Regions from separate parts of the Streptomyces sp. Je 1-369 genome, predicted to be linked through region 1. Evidence: riboswitches for the same ligand, from Rfam matches in the RefSeq annotation. Region 1 holds a riboswitch; each other region holds the start of a gene.
What was found. A riboswitch is a leader RNA that binds a small molecule or an ion and turns the genes downstream of it on or off. The one in region 1 is predicted to bind cobalamin.
Positions count from the first base shown of each region.

Region 2: linked by a shared signal. The riboswitch ahead of NOO62_RS12520 (prenyltransferase/squalene oxidase repeat-containing protein) and the one ahead of NOO62_RS26695 (ribonucleoside-diphosphate reductase subunit alpha) in region 1 are both predicted to bind cobalamin.
Region 3: linked by a shared signal. The riboswitch ahead of cobN (cobaltochelatase subunit CobN) and the one ahead of NOO62_RS26695 (ribonucleoside-diphosphate reductase subunit alpha) in region 1 are both predicted to bind cobalamin.

Region 1 covers NZ_CP101750.1:5,823,447-5,833,972, forward strand. Annotated here, with positions in the region: gene def (peptide deformylase) at 1-67, shown strand, start outside; gene NOO62_RS26680 (terpene synthase family protein) at 430-1,494, shown strand; gene NOO62_RS26685 (cytochrome P450) at 1,491-2,867, shown strand; gene NOO62_RS26690 (ribonucleotide-diphosphate reductase subunit beta) at 2,925-3,947, opposite strand; gene NOO62_RS26695 (ribonucleoside-diphosphate reductase subunit alpha) at 3,947-6,367, opposite strand; cobalamin riboswitch at 6,498-6,634, opposite strand; gene mctP (monocarboxylate uptake permease MctP) at 6,728-8,374, opposite strand; gene NOO62_RS26705 (DUF3311 domain-containing protein) at 8,371-8,640, opposite strand; gene NOO62_RS26710 (YbdD/YjiX family protein) at 8,751-8,927, opposite strand; gene NOO62_RS26715 (carbon starvation CstA family protein) at 8,945-10,526, opposite strand, start outside.
Region 2 covers NZ_CP101750.1:2,737,858-2,748,383, forward strand. Annotated here, with positions in the region: gene NOO62_RS12510 (aldehyde dehydrogenase) at 1-203, opposite strand, end outside; gene NOO62_RS12515 (MBL fold metallo-hydrolase) at 418-1,512, shown strand; cobalamin riboswitch at 1,537-1,662, shown strand; gene NOO62_RS12520 (prenyltransferase/squalene oxidase repeat-containing protein) at 1,783-3,018, shown strand; gene NOO62_RS12525 (SCO2322 family protein) at 3,015-3,692, shown strand; gene NOO62_RS12530 (energy-coupling factor transporter transmembrane component T) at 3,735-5,186, shown strand; gene NOO62_RS12535 (ABC transporter ATP-binding protein) at 5,183-6,976, shown strand; gene NOO62_RS12540 (ECF transporter S component) at 6,973-7,809, shown strand; gene NOO62_RS12545 (transglycosylase SLT domain-containing protein) at 8,155-8,610, shown strand; gene NOO62_RS12550 (alpha/beta hydrolase) at 8,700-10,031, opposite strand; gene NOO62_RS12555 (steroid 3-ketoacyl-CoA thiolase) at 10,135-10,526, opposite strand, start outside.
Region 3 covers NZ_CP101750.1:6,709,358-6,719,883, forward strand. Annotated here, with positions in the region: gene NOO62_RS30265 (hypothetical protein) at 149-346, shown strand; gene NOO62_RS30270 (hypothetical protein) at 452-655, opposite strand; gene NOO62_RS30275 (hypothetical protein) at 848-1,045, shown strand; gene NOO62_RS30280 (histidine phosphatase family protein) at 1,055-1,696, opposite strand; gene NOO62_RS30285 (amidohydrolase) at 1,801-3,057, shown strand; gene cobN (cobaltochelatase subunit CobN) at 3,086-6,715, opposite strand; cobalamin riboswitch at 6,749-6,885, opposite strand; gene NOO62_RS30295 (cobalamin biosynthesis protein CobG) at 6,991-8,319, shown strand; gene NOO62_RS30300 (precorrin-8X methylmutase) at 8,316-8,957, shown strand; gene NOO62_RS30305 (precorrin-2 C(20)-methyltransferase) at 8,954-10,522, shown strand.

The sequences.
Region 1 (10,526 bases):
GCGCAAGGACGCGCTTCGCCAGATGGAGGAAGGCACCCCGCGCTACCCCGTGGTGGACAACGGCTGACTCCCGAGGCGCCCGTGAGGCGCGGGAACCGTGTGACGCGTGCGGCCCCTGGTACAGGAACTCAACCCTGACCAGGGGCCGTTGGCGTAGCCGCTCGCGTGTGCGAGCAAATCAAGCTGCCGGTGATCCATATTCAGTCACGTAAGGGGAGGTTCTCGGCACCCGGGGGTAGTGAATGGCGCAAATCTGTTCCCTGAACGGTCAGTTGTGGTGCTGAATGGAAAGCGCGGGGATACGCAACGGCGCGCGCCCGGTACGGCGGGAGGGGCGCGTGTCCTCAGGCGGCTGAAAGGGGATTGTTCGTGCGCGCATATTCCGGGAGCACTTCACAGACACATCCGTACGCACGGCCACGTTCACCCGTGGTGTCGGTACCGCGGGCACTGGCCGTTCCGATGATCGAAGCAGCGTTCCCTCGCCGTCTGCATCCGTATTGGCCAAAGCTTCAGGAGAAGTCCAGGACCTGGCTGCGCGAAATGCGGCTCATGCCCCCGGACAAGGTCGAGCGGTACGCGGACAGTCTCTGCTACACGGATCTGGTGGCGGGGTACTACATTGGCGCGCCCGACGCGTTGCTGACCGCGATAGCGGACCTCAGCAGTTGGTTCTTCGCCTGGGACGACCGGCACGACAGGGACTCCGTGCACGGCAGGACGGCCCAGTGGCGGCGGCTCTGCCGTGGCCTGCACGGCACGCTCAACGAGCCCCGGCAGTACCGGCACCACGAGGACCCGCTGGTCGCCGGGTTCGCGGACTGTGTGCTGCGGCTGTACTCGTTCCTCGGGCCCAGCTGGAACGCCAGATTCGCCCGGCACTTCCACCCCGTGATCGACGCGTACGACCAGGAGTTCAGGAACCGGCGCTGCGGCACCGTCCCGACCGTCGAGGCGTACGTGGAGCTGCGCCGGCTCACGTTCGCGCACTGGGCGTGGATCGACCTCCTGGAATCCACCGCGCGGTACGAGCTGCCGGACCCGGTGCGCAAGCACCCCGCCTACCGGCGTGCGGCACGAGCGACCCAGGATTTCTCGGCCTGGTACAACGACTTGTGCTCCCTCCCGAAAGAACTTGCGGGAGACGAACTGCACAATCTCGGGATCAGCCTCATCCAGCACGAAGGAATGACGCTGGAAGAAGCGGTGCGGGAAGTGCACAGGCGCGTCACCGAATGCGTCAAGGAATTCCTGCAAGCAGAGCGGGAAGTGCTGTTGTTCGCCGATGAATTGGCGGACGGTGGTGAAGGCGGCAAGGAACTCGCGGACGCGGTGAAATCCTGCGTCTTCAACATGCGGAACTGGTTCTCTTCCGTCTACTGGTTCCATCACGAATCCGGCCGCTATCGGGTGGACAGCTGGGACGACAGGTCCATGCCCCCGTACGTGACGGAAGAAGCCCTGGCGGAAAACGAACTGGTAGGTGAGGAATGAGCGTCGAATCCGCAATACCCGCTCCCCCCACGTCGGGCCCCGACCCGCTCCGCACCCCGCCCCTCGTCCGCGGCGGCGCCCCGCTCCTCGGCCACGCATGGAACCTGGTGCGCGACCCACTCGGTTTCCTCTCCGCGCTCCGTGACCACGGCGATCTCGTCCGGATCAGGCTGGGGCCGAGGACGGCGTACGTGGTGTGCGACCCGGAACTGGTCGGCGCCATGCTCAAGAGCCCCGAGTACGTCGTCGGCGGACCGCTCTGGGACACCCTGGAAGTGCTCCTCGGCAAGGGCGTGGCGACCAGCAACGGCAAGCTGCACCGCCGCCAGCGCCGCATGATGCAGCCCGCGTTCCGGCCCGAGCGGATCGCCGACTACGCCAAGGTGATGGAGGAGGAGGCCCGCGCCACGGCGGCCCGCTGGCAGCCGGACACCACCGTCGACGTGAGCGCCGAGATGTTCCGCACGGCCGTGCGCATCGTCTCGCGCTCGCTCCTGGAGGTCGACTCGATCCGCGACAAGGCGGACCGGATCGCCGACTCGCTGCACACCGTCTTCGACGGGCTCTACCGCAGGATGGTGCTCTCGGTCGGCCCGCTGCACCGCGTGCCGACCCCCGCCAACCGGCGCTTCGAGAGCGCGCTCGCCGACCTGCACGCCCTCGTCGACGAGATCATCGCCGAGCGCCGCGCGGCAGGAGCAGGCGCGCCGGACGACCTGCTCGCCGCACTGCTGCGGGCCAGGGACGAAGCCGGGGAGCCCATCACCGACCAGGAGATCCACGACAACGTGGTCTCGCTCGTGGTGGCGGGTGCGGAGAATGTGGCGTCGACGCTCGCGTGGGCGTTCCATCTGCTGACCGAACACCCGGAGCACGAAAGGCGGTTGGTTGAAGAAGTAAATGCCGTGGCCCCGGACCGCGCGATCACATTCGCCGATCTCAAGGCCCTGCCGCACCTCCGCAATGTCGTCACCGAGGCGATGCGCATACGGCCGGCCGCCTGGATATTCACGCGCCGGTCGGTGGCCGAAACCGATCTGGGCGGCTTTTCGATTCCGGCGGACGCCGACATCGTCTACAGCGTGTACGCGATGCAGCGCGACCCGCGTTCCTTTGAGCGGAACCTGGAGTTCGACCCCGACCGGTGGAATCCGGAACGGGCCGGTGACGTGCCGGAGTTCGCGATGATGCCGTTCAGCGTCGGCAACAGGAAGTGCCCCGGCGACCACTTCAGCCTGGCGGAACTCGCCCTCATCCTCGGGACGGTGGCCCCGAAGTGGCGTCTGCGGCCCGTCAAGGAGACCGACACCCGCACCCAGGTCGGCATCACCCTGCACCCCAAGCGGCTCGTCCTGCGGGCCACACCGCGTTGACACACCAAGGTGCCCGCCCCCGTCCGGCAGGACGGGGGCGGGCACAACCGTGCGCGTCTAGAACTCGTCGTCGAACGAGACCGAGCCCTCCACCGCGACCTGATAGGCCGAGGGCCGCCGCTCGAAGAAGTTGGTCAGCTCCTGGACGCCCTGCAGCTCCATGAAGGAGAAGGGGTTCTCGGAGCCGTAGACCGGCGCGAAGCCGAGGCGCTGCAGACGCTGGTCGGCGACGCACTGCAGGTACTCGCGCATCGAGTCCGTGTTCATGCCGGGCAGGCCCTCGCCGCACAGGTCGCGGGCGAACTGCAGCTCGGCCTCGACGGCCTCCTTCAGCATGTCCGTGACCTGCTGCTTGAGCGCGTCGTCGAAGAGCTCCGGCTCCTCCTTGCGGACCGTGTCGACCACGTCGAAGGCGAAGCTCATGTGCATCGTCTCGTCGCGGAACACCCAGTTGGTGCCGGTGGCGAGGCCGTGCAGCAGGCCCCGGCTGCGGAACCAGTAGACGTACGCGAAGGCACCGTAGAAGAAGAGGCCCTCGATGCACGCGGCGAAGCAGATCAGGTTGAGCAGGAAGCGGCGGCGGTCGGCCTGCGTCTCCAGCCGGTCCAGCTTCTCGACCGAGTCCATCCACCGGAAGCAGAACTCGGCCTTCTCACGGATCGAGGGGATCTCCTCGACCGCGTCGAAGGCCGCCGCGCGGTCCTCCGGGGCGGGCAGATAGGTGTCGAGCAGCGTCAGATAGAACTGGACGTGCACGGCCTCCTCGAAGAGCTGACGGCTCAGGTAGAGCCGCGCCTCGGGGGAGTTGATGTGCTTGTAGAGCGTCAGCACCAGGTTGTTCGAGACGATCGAGTCGCCGGTCGCGAAGAAGGCGACGAGGCGGCCGATCATGTGCTGCTCGCCGGGGCTGAGCTTGGCGAGGTCGGCGACGTCCGAGTGGAGGTCGACCTCCTCGACGGTCCAGGTGTTCTTGATCGCGTCCCGGTAGCGCTCGTAGAAGTCGGGATAGCGCATGGGGCGCAGGGTCAGCTCGAAGCCCGGGTCGAGGAGGTTCTTCTCGCTGTTCGTGGTGGAGCTCATTACTGGCAGGCCTCGCAGGACTCGGGGTTTTCCAGGGAGCAGGCGACGGCGTCGGGGTCGGTCACCTGCTGGGGGACGGGGACGGGGGCGGGGGCGGTGGGCGCGGCGTTCGAACCGCCGGCGGCGCGGGCGATGCGCGTCGCGGGGCGTGAGCGCAGGTAGTACGTGGTCTTCAGGCCGCGCTGCCAGGCGTACGCGTACATCGAGGAGAGCTTGCCGATGGTCGGCGTCTCCAGGAAGAGGTTCAGCGACTGCGCTTGGTCGAGGAACGGGGTGCGGTCGGCGGCCATGTCGATCAGGCCGCGCTGCGGGATCTCCCACGCCGTGCGGTACAGGGCGCGGACGTCCGCGGGCACCCAGTCGAAGCCCTGCACCGAGCCGTTGGACTCGCGCAGCGCCTCACGGGTCTTCGCGTCCCACAGGCCGTGCCGCTTCAGCTCCTCCACCAGGTAGCCGTTGACCTGGAGGAACTCGCCTGACAGCGTCTCGCGCTTGAAGAGGTTGGAGACCTGCGGCTCGATGCACTCGTAGACACCGGCGATGGACGCGATGGTCGCGGTCGGTGCGATGGCGAGGAGCAGCGAGTTGCGCATGCCGGTCGCGGCGATGCGCTCCCGCAGCGCCGCCCAGCGCTCCGGCCATGTCAGGTCGACGCCGTAGTGGTCGGGGTGCAGGACGCCACGCGCGGTGCGGGTCTTCTCCCAGGCGGGGAGCGGGCCGTGGCGCTGGGCGAGGTCGGCGGAGGCCTCGTACGACGCGAGCATGATGCGCTCGGCGATGCGGGTGGACAGGGCGCGCGCCTCGGGGGAGTCGAAAGCCAGCTTCAGCTGGAAGAAGACGTCCTGGAGGCCCATCGCGCCGAGGCCCACGGGGCGCCACTTGGCGTTGGAGCGCCCGGCCTGCTCGGTCGGGTAGAAGTTGATGTCGACGACGCGGTCGAGGAAGGTCACCGCGGTGCGGACGGTGGCGTCGAGCCGCTCCCAGTCGATGTCCTGCGCGGCCGGGTCGACGAACGCGCCGAGGTTGACCGAGCCGAGGTTGCAGACGGCCGTCTCCCCGTCGTCCGTCACCTCCAGGATCTCCGTGCACAGGTTGGAGGAGTGGACGGTGTGGCCGGGCTCCGCCGTCTGGTTGGCGGTGCGGTTGGCGGCGTCCTTGAAGGTCATCCAGCCGTTGCCGGTCTGCGCGAGGGTGCGCATCATGCGGCCGTACAGGTCCCGGGCCGACATGCTCTTCTTGGCGAGCCCGGCGGCCTCCGCCTTGCGGTAGGCGGCGTCGAACGCGTCGCCCCACAGGTCGACGAGCTCCGGCACGTCGGAGGGCGAGAACAGCGACCACGGCTGGTCGGCGGCGACCCGGCGCATGAACTCGTCGGGGATCCAGTGCGCGAGGTTGAGGTTGTGCGTGCGGCGCGCGTCCTCACCGGTGTTGTCGCGCAGCTCCAGGAACTCCTCGATGTCGGAGTGCCAGGTCTCCAGGTAGACCGCGGCCGCGCCCTTGCGCCGCCCGCCCTGGTTCACCGCGGCGACGGAGGCGTCCAGCGTCTTCAGGAACGGCACGATGCCGTTGGAGTGCCCGTTCGTGCCGCGGATCAGCGAACCGCGGGAGCGGATGCGGGAGTACGAGAGTCCGATGCCGCCCGCGTGCTTCGAGAGCCGTGCGACCTGGTGGTAGCGGTCGTAGATCGAGTCGAGCTCGTCCTGCGGGGAGTCGAGGAGGTAGCAGGACGACATCTGCGGGTGGCGGGTGCCGGAGTTGAAGAGCGTCGGCGAGGACGGCAGGTAGTCGAGGCGGCTCATCAGGCCGTACAGCGCGGCGACCTCGTCGACGGCGCGGGCACTCTCGTCCTCGGCGAGACCGCCGGCCACGCGCAGCATGAAGTGCTGCGGGGTCTCGATGACCTGGCGGGTGATCGGGTGGCGCAGCAGGTAGCGGCTGTGCAGGGTGCGCAGCCCGAAGTAGCCGAAGCGGAAGTCGGCGCCGTCGGCGAGCGCGGTGTCCACGAGCGCGTCGAGGCGGGCCGCGTGGGCGCCCACGAAGTCGGCGGTGCGGTCGGCGATCAGGCCCTCGCGGTGGCCGACGGCGATCGACTCGGTGAAGGAGCGCACGCCCTGCGAGGCGGCCTCGGCGGCGATGGAGAGCGAGAGCAGCCTGGCGGCGAGCTTCGAGTACGCGGGGTCCTCGGAGATGAGCCCCGCGGCCGCCTCGGTGGCGAGGGTCCGCAGCTCCGCCTCGTCGGCCCGGGCCGAACGGCCGCGCAGCGCGGCGGCGGCCACCCGGCCGGGGTCGGCGTCGGGGAGGTCGGCGGTGAGGTCGGTCAGGGTGCGCAGCAGCGCGGTCCCCGGCGCGTCGGTACCCTCAGCGCTTTCGGTGGGCTGCGGTGCCAGCGCTGTCGCAGGTTCGGCAGGCGCGATGGTCACGTGGGGCTCTCCCTCGCTCGGCTCTGGGCCTGGAGGAGGGGATGGCACACACGGGCGCACCCGGGCAGGGCGGCGTACCGCGTCCACCGGCCCATTCCACGAGGCCCGGACGGTCGGCACCCGGGCCGGACGGCACGGGTGCACTGCCGGCAGGTCTTCGGACTCCGCGTACGACAAATGCGTACACGTCTACCGTTGCGGGACAGTTCCGGACTTGCACCGGATTCCCCTGCGGCGACAGCGAGCACGAGCATACATCTTGTGCTGGCTCTGGGTGGCAGCCCCATATCTTGTGTCGGAGAGCACGAGAACGGGCCGCCGGATTCCTCCGGCGGCCCGTAGGTCGTACGCAGGGAAGGGTCAGTGCCCGCCCGGCGCCCCCACGGTGGCCGGGGGCAGTTCCTCGATGACGCCGGGGTCGCCCGCGTCCGCCGTGTAGTCCCCGGGCGACGTCTCGTCGATGCCCTCGGGGGCCTTCAGGGCCTTCAGGACGAAGGTCATGACCACGGTCACGACGACGTTCAGGACGAACGCGGTGAGGCCGATGTAGCCGATCTCGCCGATGCCGGGGATCTCGTCGGACGAGCCGCCGAAGTGCTTCTGCGTCGGCGAGGCGACGCCGTACGCGGCGACCGTTCCGTAGACCATGCCGACCGCCCAGCCCGCGAGCAGCGCCCAGCGGTGGAACCACCGCGTGAACAGGCCGCCGACCAGCGCGGGCATCGTCTGCAGGATCCAGATGCCGCCGAGCAGCTGGAAGTTGATCGCGACCGTTTTGTCCATGGTCAGGACGAAGGCGAGCGCGCCCACCTTCACCAGGAGCGAGACCAGCTTGGAGACCCTGGTCTCCTGCGCGGGTGTCGCGTCCGGCTTGATGAAGTCCTTGTAGATGTTCCTCGTGAAGAGATTCGCGGCCGCGATCGACATGATCGCCGCGGGCACGAGCGCGCCGATGCCGATGGCGGCGAAGGCGACGCCGGTGAACCAGTCGGGGAACATGTTCTCGAACAGCTGGGGGATGGCCAGCTGGCCGTTCTCGACCTTGACCCCGGCCGCGATCGCCATGAAGCCGAGCAGTGCGAGCAGGCCCAGCATCAGCGAGTAGAGCGGCAGGATCGTGGTGTTCTTGCGGATCACGTTGCGGCTCTTGGAGGAGAGCGTCGCCGTGATCGAGTGCGGGTACATGAACAGCGCGAGCGCGGAGCCGAGCGCGAGCGTGGCGTACGTCCACTGCCCGGCCTCACCGGGTGCGAGCCCCGCGACGGGCTTGCCCGCGGCGTCGTTCGCCGCCGAGAACTTATCGTTCGCCGCCTGGAAGATCTCGTCGAAGCCACCGAGCTTGATCGGGATGTAGATGATCGCGACGGCGATGACGAGATAGATCAGACCGTCCTTCACGAACGCGATCAGCGCGGGCGCGCGCAGACCCGACGAGTAGGTGTACGCGGCGAGCACCGCGAACGCGATCAGCAGCGGCAGGTCCTTGATGAACCAGTTGGTGTCGGGACCGCCGCCGACCCCCATGACGTCGAGGACGGCCTGGATGCCCACCAGCTGGAGCGCGATGTACGGCATCGTGGCGAGGATGCCGGTGACGGCGACCGCCAGCGAGAGCCCCTTGGAGCCGAAGCGCCCGCGCACGAAGTCGGAGGTGGTCACGTAGCCGTGCTTGTGCGAGACCGACCACAGGCGCGGCAGGAAGGTGAAGATCAGCGGGTAGACGAGGATCGTGTACGGCACGGCGAAGAAGCCGGCCGCGCCCGCCGCGTAGATCGCCGCCGGGACGGCCACGAACGTGTAGGCGGTGTACAGGTCGCCGCCGAGCAGGAACCAGGTGACCCAGGTGCCGAACGAGCGGCCGCCGAGGCCCCATTCGTCGAGGCTCTGCTCGTTCTCCGCCTTGCGCCAGTTGGCGGCGAGGAAGCCCATGACGGTGACGGCGAGGAAGAAGAAGATGAAGACGCCGAGTGCGACGCCGTTGACGCCGCCCGATGCGAGTGTGGTCACTTTCCGGCACCCCCATGGGCCTGCTCGGCCTTGCGGGCGCGCTGGTCACGCTGCCACAGCTGGTACGCGATCATCGTGAGCGCCGTCGAGATGAGCACCCAGAGCATCTGGTACCAGTAGAAGAACGGGATGCCGATGAAGGTCGGGTCGATCTTCGCGTACGACCCCACCCAGAGCATTGCCACGAAGGGCGCGACGAGGCAGGCTGCGATGACCACACGGACCGGCGTCACCACCGGTCTGTTCACTTCAGGCGCATCTGACATATCGCGGCTCCGTTCCCTCACTTATCCCATGCTTAACGTGCGGGAAATCTAAGCCACAGTCTCGCTGTATGGAACCCCCGTCCGGATAACGGACGTGACAAGTTGCCTGTTCAGCAGCAGCGGAACCCTTGGCGGGGGTCTGACTCCGCCCGGTCTGTCCGCATGCGTTCAAATGCGCGGCGGCTGGGAACAGTTGCCGCCGGATGCTCCTTGCGCACGTGCGCCACATACCGGTCGTACGCCGACTCGTCGGTCAGCTCATGGACGTACCACCGCATCCACCGCATCCCGCGCAGCACCCAGGTCACGGCGCCACCTCCCGTCGCTCCGTCCGCCTCTCCTCCTGCTTCTCCTCCCGGGTCGCGAAGAGCCCGGCCGGAGCGGTCAACTTCGACTCCACGTACGGCGCTTCGCTCAGCCGCGAGGCCACGGGGTTGCGGACGTGCTTGATGCAGATCCGTGCCGCGTCCAGGATGACGACGACGATGAGCAGCGCGAGCGCCGCCGAAAGGACACCGTCCACCGTGGAGTTGGTGACGACGGTGTGCATGTCGTCCATGGTCTTGGCGGGCGGCAGGATCTTGCCCTCGTCGATGGCGTCCTGGTAGTTGGCGCGCTGCTGGAAGAAGCCGACGCGCGGATCGCTGGAGAACACCTTCTGCCAGCTCGCGGTGAGCGTCACCGTCGCGTCCCAGGCGAGCGGAATCCCCGTGATCCAGGCCCACTTGAGGCGCCCGGACTTCACGAGCAGCGTGGTGCAGACGGCGAGGGCGACGGCGGCGAGGAGCTGGTTGGCGATGCCGAAGATCGGGAAGAGCTGGTTGATCCCGCCGAGCGGCTCGTGCACGCCGACCCACAGGAAGTAACCCCAGAGGCCGGTGACGACGGCGCTGGTGAACACGAGCCCCGGCTTCCAGCTCATCCGACGGAACGGTTTGTAGATGTTCCCGAGCATGTCCTGCAGCATGAACCGGCCCACGCGCGTGCCCGCGTCGAGCGCGGTCAGGATGAACAGCGCCTCGAACATGATCGCGAAGTGGTACCAGAAGGCCCGCATCGAGCCGCCCGTGACCTTCGAGAAGATCTCGGACACGCCGACCGCGAGCGTGGGCGCGCCGCCGGTGCGCGAGAGCAGCGAGGACTCCTCGACGTTCTTCGCGGCCTGCGCCAGATCGGCCGGTGAGATGGAGTACCCGAAGCCGGCGACGGCCTTCGACGCCTCCTGCACGGTGTCGCCGACGACTCCCGCCGGCGCGTTCATCGCGAAGTACAGGCCGGGGTCGATGATCGACGCCGCGACCAGCGCCATCACCGCGACCGACGACTCCATCAGCATGGAGCCGTAGCCGATCATCCGGACCTGCGTCTCCTTCTGGATCATCTTCGGCGTCGTGCCCGAGGAGATCAGCGCGTGGAAGCCGGACAGGGCGCCGCAGGCGATGGTGATGAAGACGAACGGGAAGAGCGAGCCCGCGAAGACGGGTCCGTCGCCGCGCGAGGCGAAGTCGGTCACCGGGTCCATCTTCAGCGTCGGCAGGGTGACGACGACGCCGACGGCGAGCAGCACGATGGTGCCGATCTTCATGAAGGTGGAGAGGTAGTCGCGGGGCGCGAGCAGCATCCACACCGGCAGGATCGAGGCGATGAACCCGTACGCCACCAGCCAGATGACCAGCGTCGACGGCGCCAGCGTGAACGTGTCCGCGAGGGACGACTCGGCGACCCAGCGCCCGCCGACGAGCGCGAGCAGCAGCAGCGCGATGCCGATCAGCGAGACCTCACTGACCCGTCCAGGCCGCAGCACCCGCAGGTAGAAGCCCATCAGCAGCGCGATCGGGATGGTCATCGCGATGGAGAAGGTGCCCCACGGCGACTCGGCGAGCGCG
Region 2 (10,526 bases), 3.1 Mb from region 1:
ACGGTCATGCGCGGCCAGGGACCGTGCTCGAAGGCCTTGCGGGCGGCGGCGACGGCGCGGTCGATGTCGGCGGGCGCCGCGTGCGGCACGCGTGCGAAGACCTCTCCGGTGTGCGGGGAGACGATCTCGATGACGTCCTTGCCGAGCGGGTCGACCAACTCCCCGCCGATGAACAGCTGTCCGTGTTCCACGAGCTCGGTCATGGCTGACTGCCTCCTGCGGAGCGTTTCCCGGCACTGTTTCCCGACACTGTTTCCTGACACGGTTTCAGAACTGATACCAGTTCTAGTTCGTGGAGTCCACGGACGGAAGGGGCAACACAGCTTCCAAGCAGTCGACTTGGGCGACTATTGGAACTAGTTCTAGTTATAGTGATGACCCCCGGCGAGGGGACCGGCGACGAGAGACGAGGCCCCCATGACCCCGCAGCTGACGGACCCGCCGGTGACCGAGCACGGCGGCGGCGTCTGGAGCATCAAGGTCCCCATCCCCGACAACCCCCTCGGCTTCACCCTCGTCCACCTCCTGGACACCGACGCGGGACCGGTCCTCGTCGACACCGGCTGGGACGACCCGGCGTCCTGGGACACCCTCGTCGCCGGGCTCGCCGCGTGCGGCGTCGCCGTCGCCGACGTGCACGGCGTCGTCATCACCCACCACCACCCCGACCACCACGGCCTCTCCGGCCAGGTCCGCGACGCGTCCGGGGCGTGGCTCGCCATGCACGACGCCGACGCGTCCGTGGTCCGCCGCACCCGCTCGAACCCGCCGGACCGCTGGTACGCGTACCTGGTGGACAAGCTCACGGCCGCCGGCGCGCCCGCCGACCACGTCGCCCCGCTGATCCGGGCCCGCGACGAGGGCCGCCCCCACAAACTCCCCGGCCTCGCCCCCGCCCTGCCCGACCGCTCCATCACCCCCGGCGAACTCCTCGCCCTGCCCGGCCGCCGCCTGCGCGCCATCTGGACCCCCGGCCACACGCCCGGCCACGTCTGCCTCCACCTGGAGGAGGACCACCCGGCGGGCCTGCGCGGCAACGGCCGCCTCTTCTCCGGCGACCACCTGCTGCCCGGCATCACCCCGCACATCGGCCTGTACGAGGACCCCGAATCGGAGACCGTCACCGATCCTTCCCCAAGCTCTCGGCTTCGCTCGAGCGGGGGAGACCCCCTCGGCGACTACCTGGACTCCCTGGAGCGCGTCGCCCGTCTCGACCCGGCCGAGATCCTCCCCGCCCACCAGCGCACGTTCACCGACGCGCCCGCCCGCGTCCACGAGCTCCTGACCCACCACGAGGAGCGCCTGACCGGACTCCTCACCCTGCTCGCCGAGCCCCTCACTCCCTGGCGGATCGCCGAGCGCATGGAGTGGAACCGCCCCTGGGACGAAATCCCCTACGGGTCGAGGACCATCGCCGTCTCCGAGGCGGAGGCCCATGTGCGGCGCCTGGTGAAACTGGGGCGCGCGGAGGCCGTGCCGGGGAGCGATCCGGTCGCGTTCGTGGCGGTGTGACCCGAGAGGTGCGCGGACCGGCCGGTAGAGTGAGGGCGTCGTCCTCACGTCCGCCAGGGGGAAGCCGGTGCGATTCCGGCGCTGACCCGCAGCCGTATATGCCACTGAGCGTGGCAAGCCGGAATGCCCGGCGCGGAACGTGACCGGCTCGCTTCATCGGCCCCCGATGAGCGGCACCGTCGAGGTATACGGAGCCGGAGCCGCCCGGTAGCCGTGCTCGCACGGTCCGTGCCGCCCCGCTCCCCGCAGGGAGAGGCAACCCGCCCCATCATGAACGTTCGTCGCAGCGCAGCGGTCCTGGCCGCCGCCGTCGCCGTGTTCGGCTCGGCCGCGGCACCGGCCGCCATCGCGGACGACGCGAAGCCGTCGCCGTCGGCCGCCCTCCCCTCGGGCCTCTACGGCAAGACCGACCCGAAGTTCGACGGCGTGTTCCGCCAGTCGTACGCCCTGCTCGCCCAGCACACCGAGGGCGTCGAGCCCGCCGCCAAGGCCGTGGACTGGCTGACCGGCCAGCAGTGCGCGAGCGGCGGCTTCGCGGCGTACCGCGCGGACTCCACCGAGCCGTGCGACTCCAAGACGGCGGTCGACAGCAACTCCACGGCCGCCGCCGTGCAGGCGCTCGCCGCGCTCGGCGGCCAGGACAAGACGGTCAAGAAGAGCGTCGACTGGCTGAAGTCCGTGCAGAACAAGGACGGCGGCTGGGGCTACAACCCGGGGCTGCCCTCCGACGCGAACTCCACCGGCATCGTGGTCGGCGCGCTCGTCGCCGCGGGCCGCAACCCCGCCGACGTGAAGTCCCAGGACGGCAAGTCCGCCTACGACGCGCTGCCGAAGCTCGCCATGGACTGCGGCAAGGACGGCGGCGCCTTCGGTCTCGCCGACATGAAGTCCGGCAAGCTCGCGCCGAACGCCGACGCCACCGCCGCCGGTGTCCTCGGCAGCCTCGGCAAGGGCCTCGTGGTCTCCGCCCCCAAGAAGTCCGAGGACGCCGCACCCAAGTGCGCGAAGCCGGACACCGCCACGCGGGCCGCGAGCAACGGCGTCGGCTATCTGCTCGACACCCTCGGCAAGACCGACGACCACCTGATGTCGTCGATGCCGGGCTCCACGGACCAGCCGGACTTCGGCAACACCGCCGACTCCGTGCTCGCCCTCGCCGCCGCCGGACAGAGCGAGCGGGCGAAGAAGTCCGCCGACTGGCTGGCGGAGAACTCCGCGGACTGGGCGAAGCAGTCGGGTCCGGCCGCGTACTCCCAGCTGATCTTCGCCGCGCACGCGGCAGGCCTGGACGCCCGCGACTTCGGCGGCACCGACCTCGTCAAGCAGCTGAACGCCACGGGCCCCGCCCCCGAGAACTCCGCGAAGTCGTCGTCCGCGTCCGACGCGGACGAGAAGAAGGACGACGACGGCGGCGTCAGCGTCTGGTGGATCATCGGCGTCGGCATGGTCGCGGGCATCGGCATCGGCTTCCTGTACAGCGGCAACCGCAAGAAGAAGCAGCCGTGACGCGGGGCCGTGCGCGGCGCGGGCGCCTGGCCGTCGGGGTCCTCCTCGCCGCGCTCCTCGGCGTCCTCGCCGCCGCGCCCGCCCAGGCCGCCGGCTACCGCTACTGGTCGTTCTGGGAGCGGGACGGCGCGCAGTGGACGTACGCCAGCCAGGGTCCTGGCACCGCGCGCCCCGAGGACGGGGACGTGCAGGGCTTCCGGTTCTCGGTCTCCGACGACTCGAAGGACTCCGCGAAGCCGCGCGGCCCCGTCGACTTCGACGCCATCTGCGAGGACACCCCGGCGAAGGACGGCCGCAAGCGCGTGGGCCTCGTCGTCGACTTCGGTACGGCGGGCGACGCCCCCGGCGGCGGGACGCCGCCGAAGCGGCGGACCGCCTGCGCGCAGGTCGGCGAGGACGCCACCAGCGCGGAGGCGCTCGCCTCCGTCGCGAAGCCGCTGCGCTACGACAGCAAGGCGCTGCTGTGCGCGATCGACGGCTACCCGAAGACGGGCTGCGGCGAGCAGGTCGCCGGCGACGGTACGTCCACGAAGACGCAGCCGGAGTCGGACAACACGGTCGGAGGGGGTGACGGCGGCGACGGTGGACCCTCCGTCGGTCTGATCGCCGGGATCGCCGCCGTCGCGCTGCTCGGCGGTGCCGGGATCTGGCAGGCCCGCCGCCGTCGCGGCTGACGCGCGGCTCGTACGGACAACGGACACGACACGGACAGCACCATGACGGACCACGGCGGCGGCGCGCCCGCCCTCCTGCGGCGCCGCCTCGCCCCCGAGGCGCACCGCGGCAACGCGCTGCACCCGGGCGCGTGGTGGGTGTGGGCCATCGGCCTCGGCACCGCGGCGTCCCGCACGACCAATCCGCTGCTGCTCGGCATGCTGGTCGGCGTCGCGGGCTATGTGGTGGCGGCGCGGCGGACGTCGGCGCCGTGGGCGAAGTCGTACGGCGCGTTCGTGAAGCTTGGGCTGGTGGTCATCGCGATCCGGCTCGTCTTCGCGATCGTGCTCGGCTCGCCGATCCCCGGCACGCACACCGTCGTCACGCTGCCGGAGGTGCCGCTGCCCGACTGGGCGAGGGGCGTGCGGATCGGCGGCCGGGTGACGGCGGAGGGCCTGACGTTCGCGCTCTACGACGGCATCCGCCTGGCCGGCCTGCTGATCTGCGTCGGCGCGGCGAACGCGCTGGCCAGCCCGGCGCGGCTGCTGAAGTCACTGCCGGGCGCGCTGTACGAGGTCGGGGTGGCGGTCGTCGTGGCGATGACGTTCGCCCCGAACCTGGTCGTGGACGTACAGCGCCTGCGTGCCGCGCGCCGCCTGCGGGGACGTCCCGACCGCGGCATCCGCGGACTCCTCCAGGTCGGCCTTCCCGTCCTGGAGGGCGCGCTGGAGCGGTCGGTCGCGCTGGCGGCCGCGATGGACGCGCGCGGTTTCGGCCGCACGTCGCCCGTCCCGGCGGGCGTCCGCAGGGCGACGTCCGCCCTGACCCTCGGCGGTCTCATGGGCGTCTGCGTGGGTACGTACGGACTGCTCACCGCACAAGGCACGTCCTACGGCCTGCCCGCCCTGACCGCCGGCCTCCTCGCCGCACTCGCGGGCCTGCGACTGGGCGGCCGCCGCTCGGTACGCACCCGCTACCGCCCCGACCCGTGGGGCGTCCGCGCCTGGCTGGTCGCCGGGTCCGGGATCGCGGTGGCGGCCCTGACGATCTGGGCGGCGTCGCACGACCCGGCGGCACTGCACCCGGGAGTCGTCCCGCTGGTGGCCCCCGAGCTGCCGGTGTGGCCGGCGGCGGCGGTCCTGCTCGGCCTGCTCCCGGCGTTCGTGGCACCGGTACCCCCTGAGAACACCCGGCCCACCGCCGCTGGAAACACCCGGCCCACCGCGCCCGAGAGCACGCCGCCCGCGAGGCCCGGGCCCGCACCGTCCACCTCGCGCGGGACCGCCCCCCACTCCGGGGATACGCCACCGACGACACCCACCCCACGCGGCACCGAGCCTCCCGCCTGCGCCGCCCAAACGCCCCCCGCGCCCGAGACGGCCGAGACCACCCCCACCGCCCCCACTCCCCGGACGCAGCCCTCACCCGCCGCCTGGCGCATGCCGCCGCCCGGCGCCGAGCCGAAGAACCCGGGCCCGGGCCCCTCCCCCACTTCCTCCGAGGAGACCTCATGATCCGCTTCGAGGACGTCTCGGTCACCTACGACGCGGCGCCCGGCCCCACCGTCCGGGGCGTCGACCTCACCGTCCCCGAAGGTGAGCTCGTGTTGCTCGTCGGGCCGTCCGGGGTCGGGAAGTCGACGTTGCTCGGGACCGTCAGCGGGCTCGTGCCGCACTTCACCGGTGGCACCCTGCGCGGCCGCGTGACCGTGGCGGGGCGCGACACCCGTACGCACAAGCCGCGTGAGCTCGCCGATGTCGTCGGCACCGTGGGCCAGGACCCGCTGTCGCACTTCGTGACGGACACCGTCGAGGACGAGCTTGCGTACGGGATGGAGTCGCTGGGGCTCGCCCCGGACGTGATGCGGCGGCGCGTCGAGGAGACCCTCGACCTGCTCGGCCTCGCCGACCTGCGCGACCGCCCCATCGTCACCCTCTCCGGCGGCCAGCAGCAGCGCGTCGCCATCGGCTCGGTCCTCACCCCGCACCCCCAGGTCCTCGTCCTCGACGAGCCCACGTCCGCCCTCGACCCCGCCGCCGCCGAAGAGGTCCTCGCCGTACTCCAGCGGCTCGTGCACGACCTCGGTACGACGGTCCTGATGGCCGAGCACCGCCTTGAGCGGGTCGTGCAGTACGCGGACCAGGTGCTGCTGCTCGCCGCCCCGGGCGAGGTGCCCGTCCTCGGCGACCCGGCCGCGCTGATGGCCCGCTCCCCCGTCTTCCCGCCGGTCGTCGCCCTCGGCCGTATCGCGGGCTGGTCGCCGCTGCCGCTGACCGTGCGGGACGCGCGGCGCAGGGCGGGTGACCTGCGGGAGCGGTTGGCGGGCGCGGAGCCGCGGAGGGACGTACCGGCCGAGCCGGTCGCGGAGCCGGGCGGCGGGCGCCGGTGGCCCAGGCTGCGCAAGGAACGTACGGCATCGGCGGCACAGCAGAAGGCGGCCGCCGTCGCCTCCGTCGAAGAACTCGCGGGCGCAGGGCGCAGGCCACCGAAGCTGCGCAAGGAACGTACGGCATCGGCGGCACGGCGGGACGCGGCCGTCGCCTCCGTCGAGCGTCTCGCCGTGCGCCGCGGCCGCGTCGAGGCGCTGCGCCGTGTCGACCTCACCGTCACACCCGGTGAGACCGTCGCCCTGATGGGCCGCAACGGCGCCGGGAAGTCCACGCTCCTGTCCGCCCTCGTCGGCCTGCTCGAACCCACGTCGGGCACCGTCCGCGTCGGCGGCGCCGTCCCCCACCGCACGTCCCCGCGACAGCTGATCCGGCACGTCGGCCTGGTCCCGCAGGAACCCCGCGACCTGCTGTACGCGGACACCGTGGCCGCCGAGTGCGCGGCCGCCGACCACGACGCGGACGCGGCGCCCGGCACCTGCCGTGCCCTGGTGGACGAGCTGCTGCCGGGCATCGCGGACGACACGCATCCCCGGGACCTCTCCGAGGGCCAGCGTCTGACGCTCGCCCTGTCCATCGTCCTGACCACGCGCCCGCCCCTGCTGCTCCTGGACGAGCCGACCCGCGGCCTCGACTACGCGGCCAAGACCCGGCTGGCCACCGTCCTGCGCGGGCTCGCCGCCGAGGGGCACGCCATCCTGCTGGCCACGCACGACGTGGAGCTGGCCGCCGAGATCGCCCACCGGGTGGTGATCCTCGCGGACGGCGAGGTCGTCGCGGACGGCCCGACCGAGCAGATCGTCGTGTCGTCGCCGTCCTTCGCGCCGCAGGTCACGAAGATCCTGGCGCCGCAGGAGTGGCTGACGGTCACAGAGGTGCGCCGGGCCCTGGACGCGGTCGGAGGCGAGCCCTCGTGACAGTCGTCCCGAAGACCCGCGGCCAGGCCAGGCCGATCCGCCTCGGCCCCCGCTCGGTCGCCGCGCTCGCCCTGGTCAGCGCCGTCGGCGTCGCCGCCTTCGGGTGGCCGCTGCTCGCCGCGGGCGACTCGGGGCTCAGCGAGCACGCGCAGGACGCGCCCTGGCTGTTCGCCGCGCTGCTTCCGCTGCTGCTCGCCGTCGTCGTGGCGACCATCGCGGACGTCGGCCTCGACGCGAAGGCCATCGCGATGCTCGGCGTGCTCGCCGCCGCGGGCGCCGCGCTGCGGCCGCTGGGCGCGGGGACGGCGGGCATCGAGCCGATGTTCTTCCTGATGGTGCTGAGCGGGCGCGTGCTCGGTCCCGGCTTCGGGTTCGTGCTGGGGGCGGTGTCGATGTTCGCGTCGGCGCTCCTGACGGGCGGCGTGGGGCCGTGGATGCCGTTCCAGATGCTGGCGATGGGCTGGGTCTGCATGGGCGCGGGGCTGCTCCCCGGCCATGGCAGCCTGCGCGGGCGGGGCGAGCTGTGGCTGCTCGCGGGCTACGGCGCGGTGGCCTCCGTCCTGTACGGCACGGTGATGAACCTCCAGGGCTGGCCCTACCTCGGCGGTCTCGCCACCGGCGTCTCCTTCGTGCCGGGCGACCCCCTCGCGGAGAACCTGGGCCGGTTCGTCGCGTACTGCCTGGCGACCTCGCTGGGCTGGGACCTGCCGCGGGCGGTCGTCACCGTGCTGCTGAGCCTCGCGCTCGGCCCCGCCGTCCTGAAGGCGCTGCGCCGGGCCACGCGCCGGGCCGCGTTCGAGGCGCCGGTCACATTCGAGGCGCCGAAAGCGTAGGGAGACCGACGCGCTCCGTTACGTCGAGGGCCTTCCCGAGTGAGGCGGCCCACAGGACGTTGGTCCTCTACGAAGGAGGCCCGTAGATCACGACCGTTGACGTACATGCATCAATCACCGCGCTGACCTGCGCATTGAGAACCAGGTCACACGAAGGACATTCGTCTCGGATGCGACTTCCACTAGTAAATAGGGTCATTGCGGCGGCGTAACAGCCCTGCTTCTCTGGATGAGTCGCAAGGCGCCGACAGCCCATCCGGGCCTCGGCGCCGCCGCATGTCCCCCACACTTCCGTGCCGGACGGCGTGCACCGCGACAGCCCCGTTCCCCACCGGAAGGTCCTCTGTGTCCGCCTCGCTCATCCGCCGCATCGCTTCCCCGAAGAAGGCCATCACCGGCGGCCTCGTCGCCGCCGCCGCTTCCGGCATGGTCTTCGCCGCGGCCCCGGCCCAGGCAGCCACCCCGACCACCACGAAGGCCGCCGCCCCGGCCGCCGCTCCTGCCGCGGCCCCCGCGTCCGCCAAGGCGATCGCCAAGAAGAAGATCGCGGACCCGGCGCAGTTCGCCGCGTTCGACAAGATCGTCTCGCACGAGAGCGGCTGGAACCCGAGCGCCACCAACTCCTCGTCCGGCGCCTACGGCCTGGTCCAGGCCCTGCCCGCCTCGAAGATGTCCTCGGCGGGCGCGGACTGGAAGACCAACCCGGAGACCCAGATCGAGTGGGGTCTCAAGTACATGAACGACCGCTACGGCAGCCCCGTCGGCGCGTGGAACCACTGGCAGGCGAACGGCTGGTACTGAGCAGCCGGCGCGAACCGCCACTGAGGACCGCCACTGAATGAGGCGGCGACCCCCACGGGGTTGCCGCCTCTTTCGCGTATCGCCGCCGCCTACGACCCCGCCGTCGCGAACCACCGAGCGATCTTCGGCGCCGCCTTCCCCAGGGACTCCATGTGCGGCACCCCGCCCTGGTCCAGGACCGGTGCCCGCACCCCGTGCGTTGCCAGGGTCGCCGCGCAGCTGCGGGCGTTCTGGATGGGTACGTCGGTGTCGCCGCGCGCGGCGTAGAGCCGTACGGGAGCCGCGGGCTTCCAGTCGCAGAAGCCGTCGTTCGCGGCCAGCGCCTCCTTCAGGCCGCCCGTCGGGTGCTGCGTGCGCTCGTAGAAGGCGGGCGTGAGCAGTTCCTTCAGCGTCTTGGGCAGCGCGGGCAGGACCTCCTCCTCGCTGTGGTGGCTGTCGAAGAGCTGCTCGACCCGGTCCGCGTAGGGGGCACGGAACACGTCGGACGGGTCCTTGTAGATGGAGTGCAGGCGGTTCTGGGCGACCAGGAAGTACGAGAGGTAGAAGACGGCGCTCGTGTCGTTGACCCTGCCGTCGAAGAGGGCGGGCATCTCCTCGCCGGACAGGTCGTAGGGGCCGCTGACGGGGGCGACGGCGCGCACCGTGAACCCGGCGAGCCCGCGCTTCGCCTCCCGTGCGAGGGCCATCGTCACCTGGCCGCCCTGCGAGAACCCGGTGAGGTACAGGTCCTCGGAGAGCGTGCGCCCCTCACGGTGCGCGGCGGTGCGGGAGGCGCGCAGCATGTCCTCGGAGGCGGTGACCGCCGAGCGCGCGTCCATGTACGGGTGGACGCCGGGGCCCTTGCCGAGTCCGAGGTAGTCGGGGGCGGCGACGGCCTTGCCCGCGGCGGCGTGGAGGTAGGGGATGAGCCGTCCGAAGTCCTCGGTGACCGAGGGGGCGTAGTCGCGGTGGACCATCGTGCCGTGGGCGTCGGAGACGAGGCCGAGGGCGCGGTGTCGCTCGGTCTTCGGCAGCACGAACAGGCCCGTGGCGGTGGTGGGGCGGCCCTGGGTGTCGACGGTGCGGTAGGTGAGGCGGTACGCCCGTACGCCGTACCGCACCGTCTCCGTGCCGAACTCGCCCTTCTTCAGGAAGGCGGCGACCTCGGCACGGCTCAGGTCGGCGACCGGGGTGATGTCCAGGAGGGCGCCCCGGGCGGAGTGGGGTGCGACGGCAGCCGGTCGGCCGTCGGCGGTCCCGGCACCCTTGGCACCCTCGGCGCCCTGTGCGGCGGGTGCGGCGGTGAGTCCGGTGAGTCCCGCGAGCAGCAGCGCGGCGAGGGCGGCTCCCCCTCGTCGTACGGAACGGGCGTGACGGGGAGTGGAGTTGGTGTCGTTCGTGCCAGGCGTGGAGTCGGCGTCGTTCGCGCTCTCGGCGTTCATGGGCATGACGTTACGAGGAGTCACCGGCGGGCCGACATCCGAGCACCCCCCGGCCACGGGGTGTACTTGACGCCACCCACCCCGGGGGCCTGTGACCAGGGCTTCAGAGCCGCTGAATGATCGTCCCCGTCGCCACCGCCCCGCCCGCGCACATCGTGATGAGTGCGAACTCCTTGTCCCTTCGCTCCAGTTCGTGCAGGGCCGTCGTGATGAGCCGCGCCCCCGTCGCCCCGACCGGATGGCCGAGGGCGATCGCGCCGCCGTTCACGTTGACCTTCTCCAGGTCCTGGCCGAAGACCTGCGCCCAGCTCAGCACGACCGACGCGAACGCCTCGTTGATCTCCACGAGGTCGATGTCCTTCAGGGACATGCCCGCCTTGCCGAGCACCGCGCGTGTCGCGTCGACCGGGCCGTCGAGGTGGAAGTGCGGGTCGGCGCCGACGAGCGCCTGCGCGACGATGCGCGCCCTCGGTTTCAGCTTGAGGGCCCGCGCCA
Region 3 (10,526 bases), 890 kb from region 1:
GTCGAAACTGATCGGGAGAGGAGGATCGTTACGTCTCTCACGTACGGGTGAAATGGGGCGTATCGGGACGGAGGGTTGGGGAGTCACTGGGCGGCTCGCGTTGCTCGTCGAGCCGCAGGCAACTCAGCTCACAGGAAAGAGAGTTCACATGCGCCGCTCCGCCGCCGTCATCCTCGGTGCCTTCACGCTGCTGGGGGTCCTCGCGGTGCCCGCCAGTGCCGTGCCGGACCCCGTCACGACCATCGACTGCCTGACCCAGGCGGCGGGTGACGTCACGTCCCTCGTCGACCCGGCGAGCCCCGGTGTCCCCGCGGAGGTGCCGGGCGCGGCGTGCCTCGCTCCGTGACGATCTGAAGCCGAGGCCACCCGGGGGGCGGGGGAGATGGTGTGGGAGGGAGGCGGCCCGGACGGGGTGCCTCCCTCCCAACCCCCTGAACGGCGGTTCAGGTTCTCAGCCGCCCCACCGGTAACCGTCGCCGAAGAGGAGGGTGTGCTCCAGGACGTCCTCCATCGGGTCGTCGATCTGGCCCGTGTTGATCAGCGCGACCACGGGTGCGTTGTGCGAGTTCTCGTGCGTCTCGTCGGCGTGCGCCGTGCCGGAGCACAGGACGGCCGGTGCGGCCGCCACGGCCGCGACCAGAGTCCAGCGGGACATCTTCTGCACCCAATTGCCGTTCACTGCGGCCTCCTTGGAGCGTGTGCTTACGGGCCGTCGATCGCGGCCCGCTCGCCGGGTGTAACCCGGGCACGCTCGGGAGGTCACCGATCGTCACCGACGATCATACGAACGGGTTGTCGCCGTCCGTCGCCCGAATGACCCAATCCCCTTAACCCGTAAGGCTTCTGTATGTTCCGTCACGCTCTGGCTCTCGCTCTCGTCGCCCTCGCCGCTGGTACAGGACCGGCCCTGGCGGCCACCGGCCCGGCCAATCCCGGCCCGCTGCCCCTGCCGCTCCCCGTCACCGACACCGTCGTCAACGAGGGGGTCTCGGTCGAGGGGCCGCTGATCAACAACGTCGGCCTGCCGACCCTGCTGGGACGGTGAATCAGGCGGTCAGGCGCGGAGCTCCGGCGGGATGCCGGTCCAGCGCAGCTCCTCGGGCAGGTGCCGCATGTCGTTGTAGAACACCAGCGAGGCCGGGCGGCCCGGGGTGTAGCGGATGACCGTCAGGGCCGCGTTGCAGTGGTTCAGGCCGAGCCAGCGTGCCGGCGGGGCGTCGAGTGCGGCGCGGACCAGCCATGCCGTCAGGAAGTTGTGCGTGACGAGGAGTTCGTGGCGCGGCTCGTCGCCGGGGAGGGGGCCGGTGAAGCGGGACAGCGCCTCGGCGGCGAGCGCGGGGCCGTTCTCGCGTTCCGCCTCGGGGAACTGTGCCAGGCGCTCCAGCGTCGCGTCGGCCGTCTCGCGGGGCAGCTCCTCCTTGTGCGGGATGTAGGGGATGTAGTCGCCCGCCGGGGCCGAGCGGATCAGCGGGGGGTTGCTGTCGAGCGCTTCGGATATCAGGGTCGCGGTCTGTTCGGCCCGGGGGAGCGGGCCGTGGTGGATCGCCGCGAACGGGATGCCGCGGAGTCGCTCGCCGAGCAGGGCCGCCTGTCGGCGGCCTCCCGGCGTCAGTCCGCTCTCGTCGGGCGTGGCCTCGCCGTGCCGGGTGACGTAGAGGTGGCGAGTGGACGTCTCGTCGGTCGTCGGAGTGATCATGAGGGCAGGGACGCCCCCGCGTTCCCTGCCGGTTCCGTTCGTGCTGCACGGACCTTGCGAAACCGTACGTAAGGTGGCGGGACACCACAGAAGAGGAGCGTGACATGTCCGCCGCCGCACGGAGTTCTTCCGCCCTGCTGGGCCTCGACGCCATCAAGGGTGACCTCGCCGCTCTCTACCGCGACCTGCACGCCCACCCCGAACTGTCCTTCGCCGAGCACCGCACCGCGGCCGAAGTCGCCCGCCGCGTGGAGTCGTACGGGTACGAGGTCACGACCGGCGTCGGGCGCACCGGCGTGGTCGCCGTCCTGGAGAACGGTGCGGGGCCGACCGTCCTGCTGCGCGCGGACTTCGACGGGCTGCCGGTGACCGAGCGCACCGGGCTGCCGTACGCCTCCGTGAACGAGGGCGTGATGCACGCGTGCGGGCACGACATGCACGTCACGTGTCTGCTGGGCGCGCTGAGGCTGCTGGCGGACGCCCGCGCCGACTGGGCGGGCCGGATCGTCGGCGTCTTCCAGCCCGCGGAGGAGGTCGCGAAGGGCGCGCAGGCGATGGTCGGGGACGACTTCTACGCGCGGTTCGGTGTGCCGGACGTCGTGCTCGGGCAGCACGTCGCGCCGCTGCCCGCGGGGATGATCGGCGCGCACCCGGGGCCCGCCTTCGCGGCGACCGACTCCCTGCGCGTGCGGATGTTCGGCAAGGGCGCGCACGGTTCGCGGCCCGAGGCGTCGATCGACCCCGTGGTGATGGCCGCCGCGACGGTGCTGCGGCTGCAGACGATCGTGTCCCGGGAGATCTCGGGCGCCGAGACGGCCGTGGTGACCGTCGGCTCGCTCCAGGCGGGCACGAAGGACAACATCATTCCCGACGAGGCCGAGCTGAAGATCAACATCCGGTCGTACACGCCCGAGGTCCGTACGAAGGTCCTCGCCGCCGTCGAACGCATCGTCAAGGGCGAGGCGGCCACGGCGGGCGCGGAGCGGGAGCCCGAGATCACGGAGATCGACTCGTTCCCCGTGCTCGACAACGACGCCGACGCGGTGGCGAGGACGATGGCCGCAGTCGGCGCGGTGATCGGCGAGAACCGTGTCTTCGATCCCGGACCGGTCACCGGCAGCGAGGACGTCGGGTACTTCGCGACCTCCGCCGACCGCGAAGTGCCCCTCTGCTACTGGCTGTTCGGCGGCGCCGATCCCGCGGAGGTCGCCGTGGCCCAGCAGGCGGGGACCTTCGAGCGGGACATCCCCTCCAACCACTCGCCGTTCTTCGCCCCGGTGATCGAGCCGACCCTCACCACCGGGGTCACGGCGCTGACGGCGGGCGCGCTGGCGTGGCTGGGCGGCCGACCGTCGCGGTGACGGCCGGCCTCAGGGGGCCGACGGGGGCTCAGCCCTCGTCGCCGCCGTCCTCCAGGTTGCCCTCGGTCTCCAGGTACGCCTGCCGCAGCGCTTCCAGCACCGCCGGGTCCGGCTTCGCCCACATGCCGCGCGACTCCGCCTCCAGGAGGCGCTCCGCGATGCCGTGCAGGGCCCACGGGTTGGCCTTCTGGAGGAACTCGCGGTTGGTCGGGTCCAGGACGTACGTCTCGGTGAGCTTGTCGTACATCCAGTCGGCGACGACGCCCGTCGTGGCGTCGTACCCGAACAAGTAGTCCACGGTCGCGGCGAGTTCGAAGGCACCCTTGTAGCCGTGGCGGCGCATCGCCTCGATCCACTTCGGGTTGACCACACGCGCACGGAAGACGCGGCTGGTCTCCTCGACGAGCGTGCGGGTGCGGACCGTCTCGGGGCGGGTCGAGTCGCCGATGTACGCCTCCGGGGCCGTGCCCCGCAGCGCGCGCACGGTCGCCACCATGCCGCCGTGGTACTGGAAGTAGTCGTCCGAGTCCGCGATGTCGTGCTCGCGGGTGTCCGTGTTCTTCGCGGCCACCGCGATGCGCTTGTAGGCCGTCTCCATCTCGGCGCGCGCCGGGCGGCCTTCGAGACCGCGGCCGTACGCGTAACCGCCCCACACCGTGTAGACCTCGGCGAGGTCCGCGTCGGTGCGCCAGTCGCGGGAGTCGATGAGCTGGAGCAGACCCGCGCCGTACGTGCCGGGGCGCGAACCGAAGATGCGGGTGGTGGCCCGGCGCTCGTCGCCGTGCTCGGCGAGGTCGGCCTGGGCGTGGGCGCGCACGTAGTTGCGGTCGGCGGGCTCGTCCAGGGAGGCGGCGAGCCGCACCGCGTCGTCGAGCAGGCCGATCGTGTGCGGGAACGCGTCGCGGAAGAAGCCCGAGATGCGCAGCGTCACGTCGATGCGCGGGCGGCCCAGCTCCTCGTACGGGATGGCCTCGAGGCCCGTCACACGGCGGGACGCGTCGTCCCAGACCGGGCGGATGCCGAGCAGCGCCATCGCTTCGGCGACGTCGTCGCCCGCGGTGCGCATCGCGCTCGTGCCCCACAGGGACAGGCCCACGGAGGTCGGGTACGTGCCGTCGTTGTCCTGCGTGTACCGCTCCACGAGAGAGTCGGCGAGCGCCTGGCCCGTCTCCCACGCCAGGCGGGAGGGGACGGCCTTCGGGTCGACCGAGTAGAAGTTGCGGCCGGTCGGCAGGACGTTGACCAGGCCGCGCAGCGGCGATCCGGACGGGCCCGCGGGGACGAAGCCGCCGTTCAGGGCGTGCACGGCGTGGTCGAGCTCGGCGGTGGTCGCCGCGAGGCGCGGCACGACCTCGCGGGCCGCGAACTCCAGGATCGCGGCGACCTGCTCGCCGTGGTCCGCGGCCACGGAGGCCACGGCCGCCGGGTCCCAGTCCGCGTCGTCCATCGCCTGGACCAGCGCGCGCGCCGTGGCCTCGGCCTCGTCGGCCGTCACACGCGTCGCTGCCGACTCGTCGAGGCCGAGGGCCTCCCGCAGACCCGGCAGCGCGGTCGTGCCGCCCCAGATCTGGCGGGCGCGCAGCACCGCGAGGACGAGGTTGACGCGGTCGGCGCCGGCCGGCGGGTTGCCGAGGACGTGCAGACCGTCGCGGATCTGCATGTCCTTGATCTCGCAGAGCCAGCCGTCGACGTGGAGCAGGAAGTCGTCGAAGCCGTCGTCGTCCGGGCGCTGTTCGAGGCCCAGGTCGTGGTCGAGCTTCGCAGCCTGGATGAGCGTCCAGATCTGCGCGCGGATCGCCGGGAGCTTCGCCGGGTCCATGGAGCTGATCTGCGCGTACTCGTCGAGGAGCTGCTCCAGGCGCGCGATGTCGCCGTAGGAGTCGGCGCGCGCCATCGGCGGCACCAGGTGGTCGATGAGCGTGGCGTGGACGCGGCGCTTGGCCTGCGTGCCCTCGCCCGGGTCGTTGACCAGGAAGGGGTAGACCAGCGGCAGGTCCCCGAGCGCGGCGTCGGGACCGCAGGCCGCCGAGAGGCCCGCGTTCTTGCCGGGCAGCCACTCCAGGTTGCCGTGCTTGCCGAGGTGGATCATCGCGTCCGCGCCGAAGCCGTTGTCGGCGGCGGGCGCCGCGATCCACCGGTACGCCGCCAAGTAGTGGTGCGACGGCGGCAGATCGGGGTCGTGGTAGATCGCGATGGGGTTCTCGCCGAAGCCGCGCGGCGGCTGGATGAGGATGAGCAGGTTCTCGCGGCGCAGCGCCGCGAGGACGATGTCGCCCTCCGGGTCGCCGCCCTGGCCCACGCGGGACCGGTCGAGGAACATCTCGCCGGGCGGCGGGCCCCAGTGCTGCTCGACGGAGTCGCGCAGCTCCTGCGGCAGCGTCGCGTACCACCGTTTGTAGTCGGCGGCGGGGATGCGCACCGGGTTGGCGGCGAGCTGCTCCTCGGTGAGCCAGTCCTGGTCGTGGCCGCCCGCGTCGATGAGCGCGCGGATCAGCTCGTCGCCGTCGCCGGAGACCAGACCGGGGATGTCGGCCTCGGGGCCGAAGTCGTACCCCTCGGCGCGGAGTCGGCGCAGCAGCTCGACGGCGGACGCCGGGGTGTCAAGGCCGACCGCGTTGCCGATGCGGGAGTGCTTCGTCGGGTACGCGGAAAGCACCAGGGCGAGGCGCTTGTCGGCGGCCGGGATGTGCTTGAGGCGTGCGTGGCGTACGGCGATACCGGCGACGCGGGCCGCGCGCTCGGCGTCGGCGACGTACGCGGGAAGGCCGTCCTCGTCGATCTCCTTGAAGGAGAAGGGGACGGTGATGAGGCGGCCGTCGAACTCCGGCACCGCGATCTGGCTCGCGGCGTCGAGCGGCGAGACGCCCTCGTCGTTCTCCTCCCAGGCCGAGCGCGACCCGGTCAGGCAGAGCGCCTGGAGGATCGGCACGTCGAGGCCGGTCAGCGCGCCCGCGTCCCACGACTCGTCGTCACCGCCCGCGGAGGCCTCGGCGGGCTTGGTGCCGCCGGCCGCGAGGACGGTGGTCACGATGGCGTCGGCGGCGCGCAGCTCCTCGATGAGCTCGGGCTCGGGGGCGCGCAGCGACGCCACGTACAGCGGCAGCGCCCGGGCGCCCGCGTCCTCGATCGCGCCGCACAGCGCGTCCACGAACGCGGTGTTGCCGCTCATGTGGTGGGCGCGGTAGTAGAGCACCGCGACGGTCGGACCCTCGACGCCGACGCGGGCGGTGCGCTCCAGCGGGCCCCACGACGGGGCGGGGGCCGGCGGCTCGAAGCCGTGGCCGGTGAGCAGCACGGTGTCGGAGAGGAAGCGGGCCAGCTGCTCCAGGTTCGCGGGACCGCCGTGCGCCAGGTAGGCGTGCGACTCCGCGGCGATGCCGACGGGCACGGTCGAGGAGGCCATGAGCTGGGCGTCGGGTGCCTGTTCGCCGGTGAGCACGACCACGGGGAGGCCGGTGGCGATGAGCTGGTCAAGGCCGTCCTGCCAGGCGCGGACGCCGCCGAGGAGGCGTACGACGACGAGGTCGATGCCGTCGAGCAGCGCGGGGAGCTCCCCGAGGTCGAGGCGGGACGGGTTGGCGAACCGGTAGTCGACCGGGCCTCCCGCCGCGCGGGCGCTGAGCAGGTCGGTGTCGGAGGTCGACAACAGCAGAAGCATGCGGGCGCAGGCCTTCCTCGGGGTGTCCGCGCCCCGGGTGGTCGTATGGACGGCAGGAGTTCCTGGCTCGCCCCACGGGTGGGGCTCACAGTGGCGGGACCGCGCCGGATTCACACCGGGCTTCCTCCCTCGGGTCCTGGTGGACCCACGCCGTCGCTGGCGTCGACGGACTTCGTAGCCCGCCGCCTGCATAGTAAGTCCTGCCCGCGCTCCGCGGTGCGGCCACCTGCCAGGACGGTCCGGCTCGGGAGGCGACCGGCCGGATCCGCGTGGGTATGCTCGCCGCCATGCCGCCCACCCCAGCACCCTCCTCAGACCAGGGCGAATCCCCCATACGTGACCGGGGCGACGCCTGCCCCGGAGCTCTGCGCCTGCACCGCGCCGACGACGGCCTCCTGGCTCGACTCCGGCTGCCCGGCGGGCTTCTGACGGGGCGTCAGGTGGCGGTTCTGGGGGCCGCCGCGGAGCGTTTGGCCGACGGGAATCTCAGCATCACCTCACGCGGCAACGTCGAGCTGCGCGGCCTCGGCGACGCGTGCGGCGGCGAACTCTCCGCGCTGCTCGCGGACGCGGGCCTGCTCCCCTCCGAACGGCACGAACGCGTCCGGAACGTGCTGGCGTCCCCCCTCGCGGGAACCGACGGATTCGGCCGCGCCGACGTCCAGTTGTGGGCCCGCGAGCTGGACGGACTCCTCTGCGCGGAGCAGTGGACGACGGCCCTCTCCGGCCGTTTCCTCTTCGTCCTCGACGACGGTCGGGGGGACGTGGCCGGACTCGGCGGCGATGTGACCTTGATCGCAGAATCGGGCGGGACGGTGGTGGTCGGAGTGGGGGACCTCGCCTTCCGGGTCGCCGGAGCCGACGCCCCGCGTGCGGCGCTCGCCGGGGCGGGAGCGTTTCTCGCCGCGGCGGCCGATGCGGGGAACGGGGCTTGGCGGGTGGGGGAGCTGCCCGTCGGCCGGGCCATCGACCTGGCTGGGGCACTGGAGGGGGCGGGGATCGGGGCGGTGCGGGTCGGGCCGGGGGCTGTGGGCTCGGGTGGTTCGGCGGGGCCGGGGGCTGTGGGCTCGGGTGGTTCGGCGGGCCCGGGTGGTCCGCCGCCGCCCGGTGTCATCGGGCGTGCCGTCTCCGTGCACGCCCCGCTCGGGCGCGTCAGCGTCGGGCAGTGGCGGGCCCTGCTGCCGCTGCCCGCGGACGAGCTCCGCGTCACCCCGTGGCGCGGCTTCGTGCTTCCCGGCTTTGCTGACGAGGGGAGCGCCCGGAAGCGGCTGGGCTCGCTGACCGAGGCCGGGTACCTCACCGACCCCGGCTCGCCCTGGCTCGGCGTCGGCGCCTGCACCGGCCGCCCCGGGTGCGCCAAGTCCCTCGCCGACGTCCGTGCGGACGCGGTGCCGGGCCACGGGTCCCTGCCCGTCCACTGGTCCGGCTGCGCACGGCGGTGCGGGCACCCGCACGGCGACTGGGTCGACGTCCTCGCCACCGGGGACGGCGACTACGAAGTGACGCTGCACACCGGAGGCTCCACCGTCCCCGTCACGGGCGGAACCCTGACCGAAGCGGTCACCACCGCACGTACCACCACGAAACCAACGGCCACGAGATGAGCGAGAGCACAGTGTTCGACTACGAGAAGGACGGCGCGGCGATCTACCGCGAGTCCTTTGCCACCATCCGCGCGGAGGCGGACCTCCAAGGCCTGCCCGCCGACGTCAGCCAGGTCGCGGTCCGGATGATCCACGCCTGCGGAATGGTCGACCTCGTGCGCGACCTCTCGTACAGCCCGCGCGTGATCGCCGACGCCCGCAAGGCGCTGCGCGACGGCGCGCCGATCCTCTGCGACGCGAACATGGTCGCGAGCGGCGTCACGCGCAAGCGGCTGCCCGCCGACAACGACGTGGTCTGCACCCTCGCCGACCCGTCCGTGCCGGACCTCGCCGCGCGGCTCGGCACCACCCGCAGTGCCGCCGCGCTCGAACTCTGGCGCGACCGCCTCGAAGGCGCCGTCGTCGCCATCGGCAACGCGCCCACCGCCCTCTTCCGCCTCCTGGAGATGATCGAGGAGGGCGCGCCCCGACCGGCCGCGATCCTCGGCATCCCGGTCGGCTTCGTCGGCGCGGCCGAGTCGAAGGACGCGCTCGCCGCGCACACCTCCGGCGTGGAGTACCTGGTCGTACGGGGACGTCGCGGTGGCAGCGCGATGGCCGCGGCGGCGATCAACGCGATTGCGAGCGAAGCGGAATGAGCGGCGTGCCCATCTCCACCGACCTGCCCGTGCCCACCGAACAGAGTTCGAAGGGGCAGCTCTACGGCGTCGGGCTGGGCCCCGGCGATCCGTCGCTGATGACCGTGCGCGCCGTGGAGGTCATCGCGTCCGCCGACGTGATCGCGTACCACTCCGCACGGCACGGCCGTTCCATCGCCCGCTCGATCGCGGCCGCGCACCTCCGCGCCGACCACATCGAGGAAGCGCTGGTCTACCCCGTCACCACGGAGAGCACCGACCACCCCGGCGGCTACCGCGGCGCCCTCGACGACTTCTACGAGGAAGCCGCCGCCCGGCTCGCCGTACACCTCGACGCGGGCCGCACCGTCGCCGTGCTCGCCGAGGGCGACCCGCTCTTCTACGGCTCCTACCAGCACATGCACAAGCGCCTCGCGCACCGCTACCCGACCGAGGTCATCCCCGGCGTCACCTCGGTGAGCGCCGCGGCCGCCCGGCTCGGCGAGCCGCTCGTCGAGGCCGAGGAGGTCCTGACGATCCTGCCCGGCACGCTCCCCGAGGAGGAGCTGGCGGCACGCCTCGCGGCGACGGACTCGGCGGTCGTCATGAAGCTCGGCCGAACGTTCGGGAAGGTGCGCGGCGCCCTGGAGCACGCGGGCCGCCTCGACGAGGCGCGCTACGTGGAGCGGGCCACCATGAAGGGCGAGCGCACCGGCAGCCTCGCCGAGGTGGACCCGGAATCGGTGCCGTACTTCTCCGTGGCGGTGCTGCCGAGCCGCGTCGCGCCGCTCACCGGCGGCCCCGCGCCCCGGCCCGCCGAGGAGACCCCCGAGCGCGGCGAGGTCGTCGTCGTCGGCACGGGTCCCGCGGGCCCGCTCTGGCTGACCCCCGAGACGCGCGGCGCGCTCGCCGCCGCCGACGACCTGGTCGGCTACACCACGTACGTCGACCGCGTACCGCACCGCCCCGGGCAGCGCCGCCACGGCTCCGACAACCGCGTGGAGTCCGAACGCGCCGAGTTCGCCCTGGAACTCGCACGGCGCGGGAGGCGCGTCGCCGTCGTCTCGGGCGGCGACCCCGGCGTCTTCGCGATGGCCACGGCCGTCCTTGAGGTCGCCTCGCAGGACCACTTCGCCGACGTACCCGTCCGTGTGCTCCCCGGGGTGACCGCCGCCAACGCCGCGGCGGCCCGTGCGGGCGCGCCGCTCGGCCACGACTACGCGACGATCTCCCTGTCGGACCGCCTCAAGCCGTGGGAGGTCATCGCGGAGCGGCTGGCCGCGGCGGCCGCGGCGGACCTCGTCCTCGCGCTCTACAACCCGGGCTCGCGCAGCCGCACGTGGCAGGTGGGCAAGGCGCGGGAGCTGCTCCTGGAGCACCGGACGCCCGATACGCCGGTCGTCCTCGGCCGGGACATCGGAGGTCCCGAGGAGAGCGTGCGGATCGTACGCCTCGGTGACCTCGACCCGGCGGATGTCGACATGCGTACGCTCCTGATCGTCGGCTCCTCCCAGACCCAGTGGGTGAGGCGGCGCGGGGGCAAGGACCAGATCGTCTGGACGCCGCGGAGATATCCCGAGGGGTGACCCT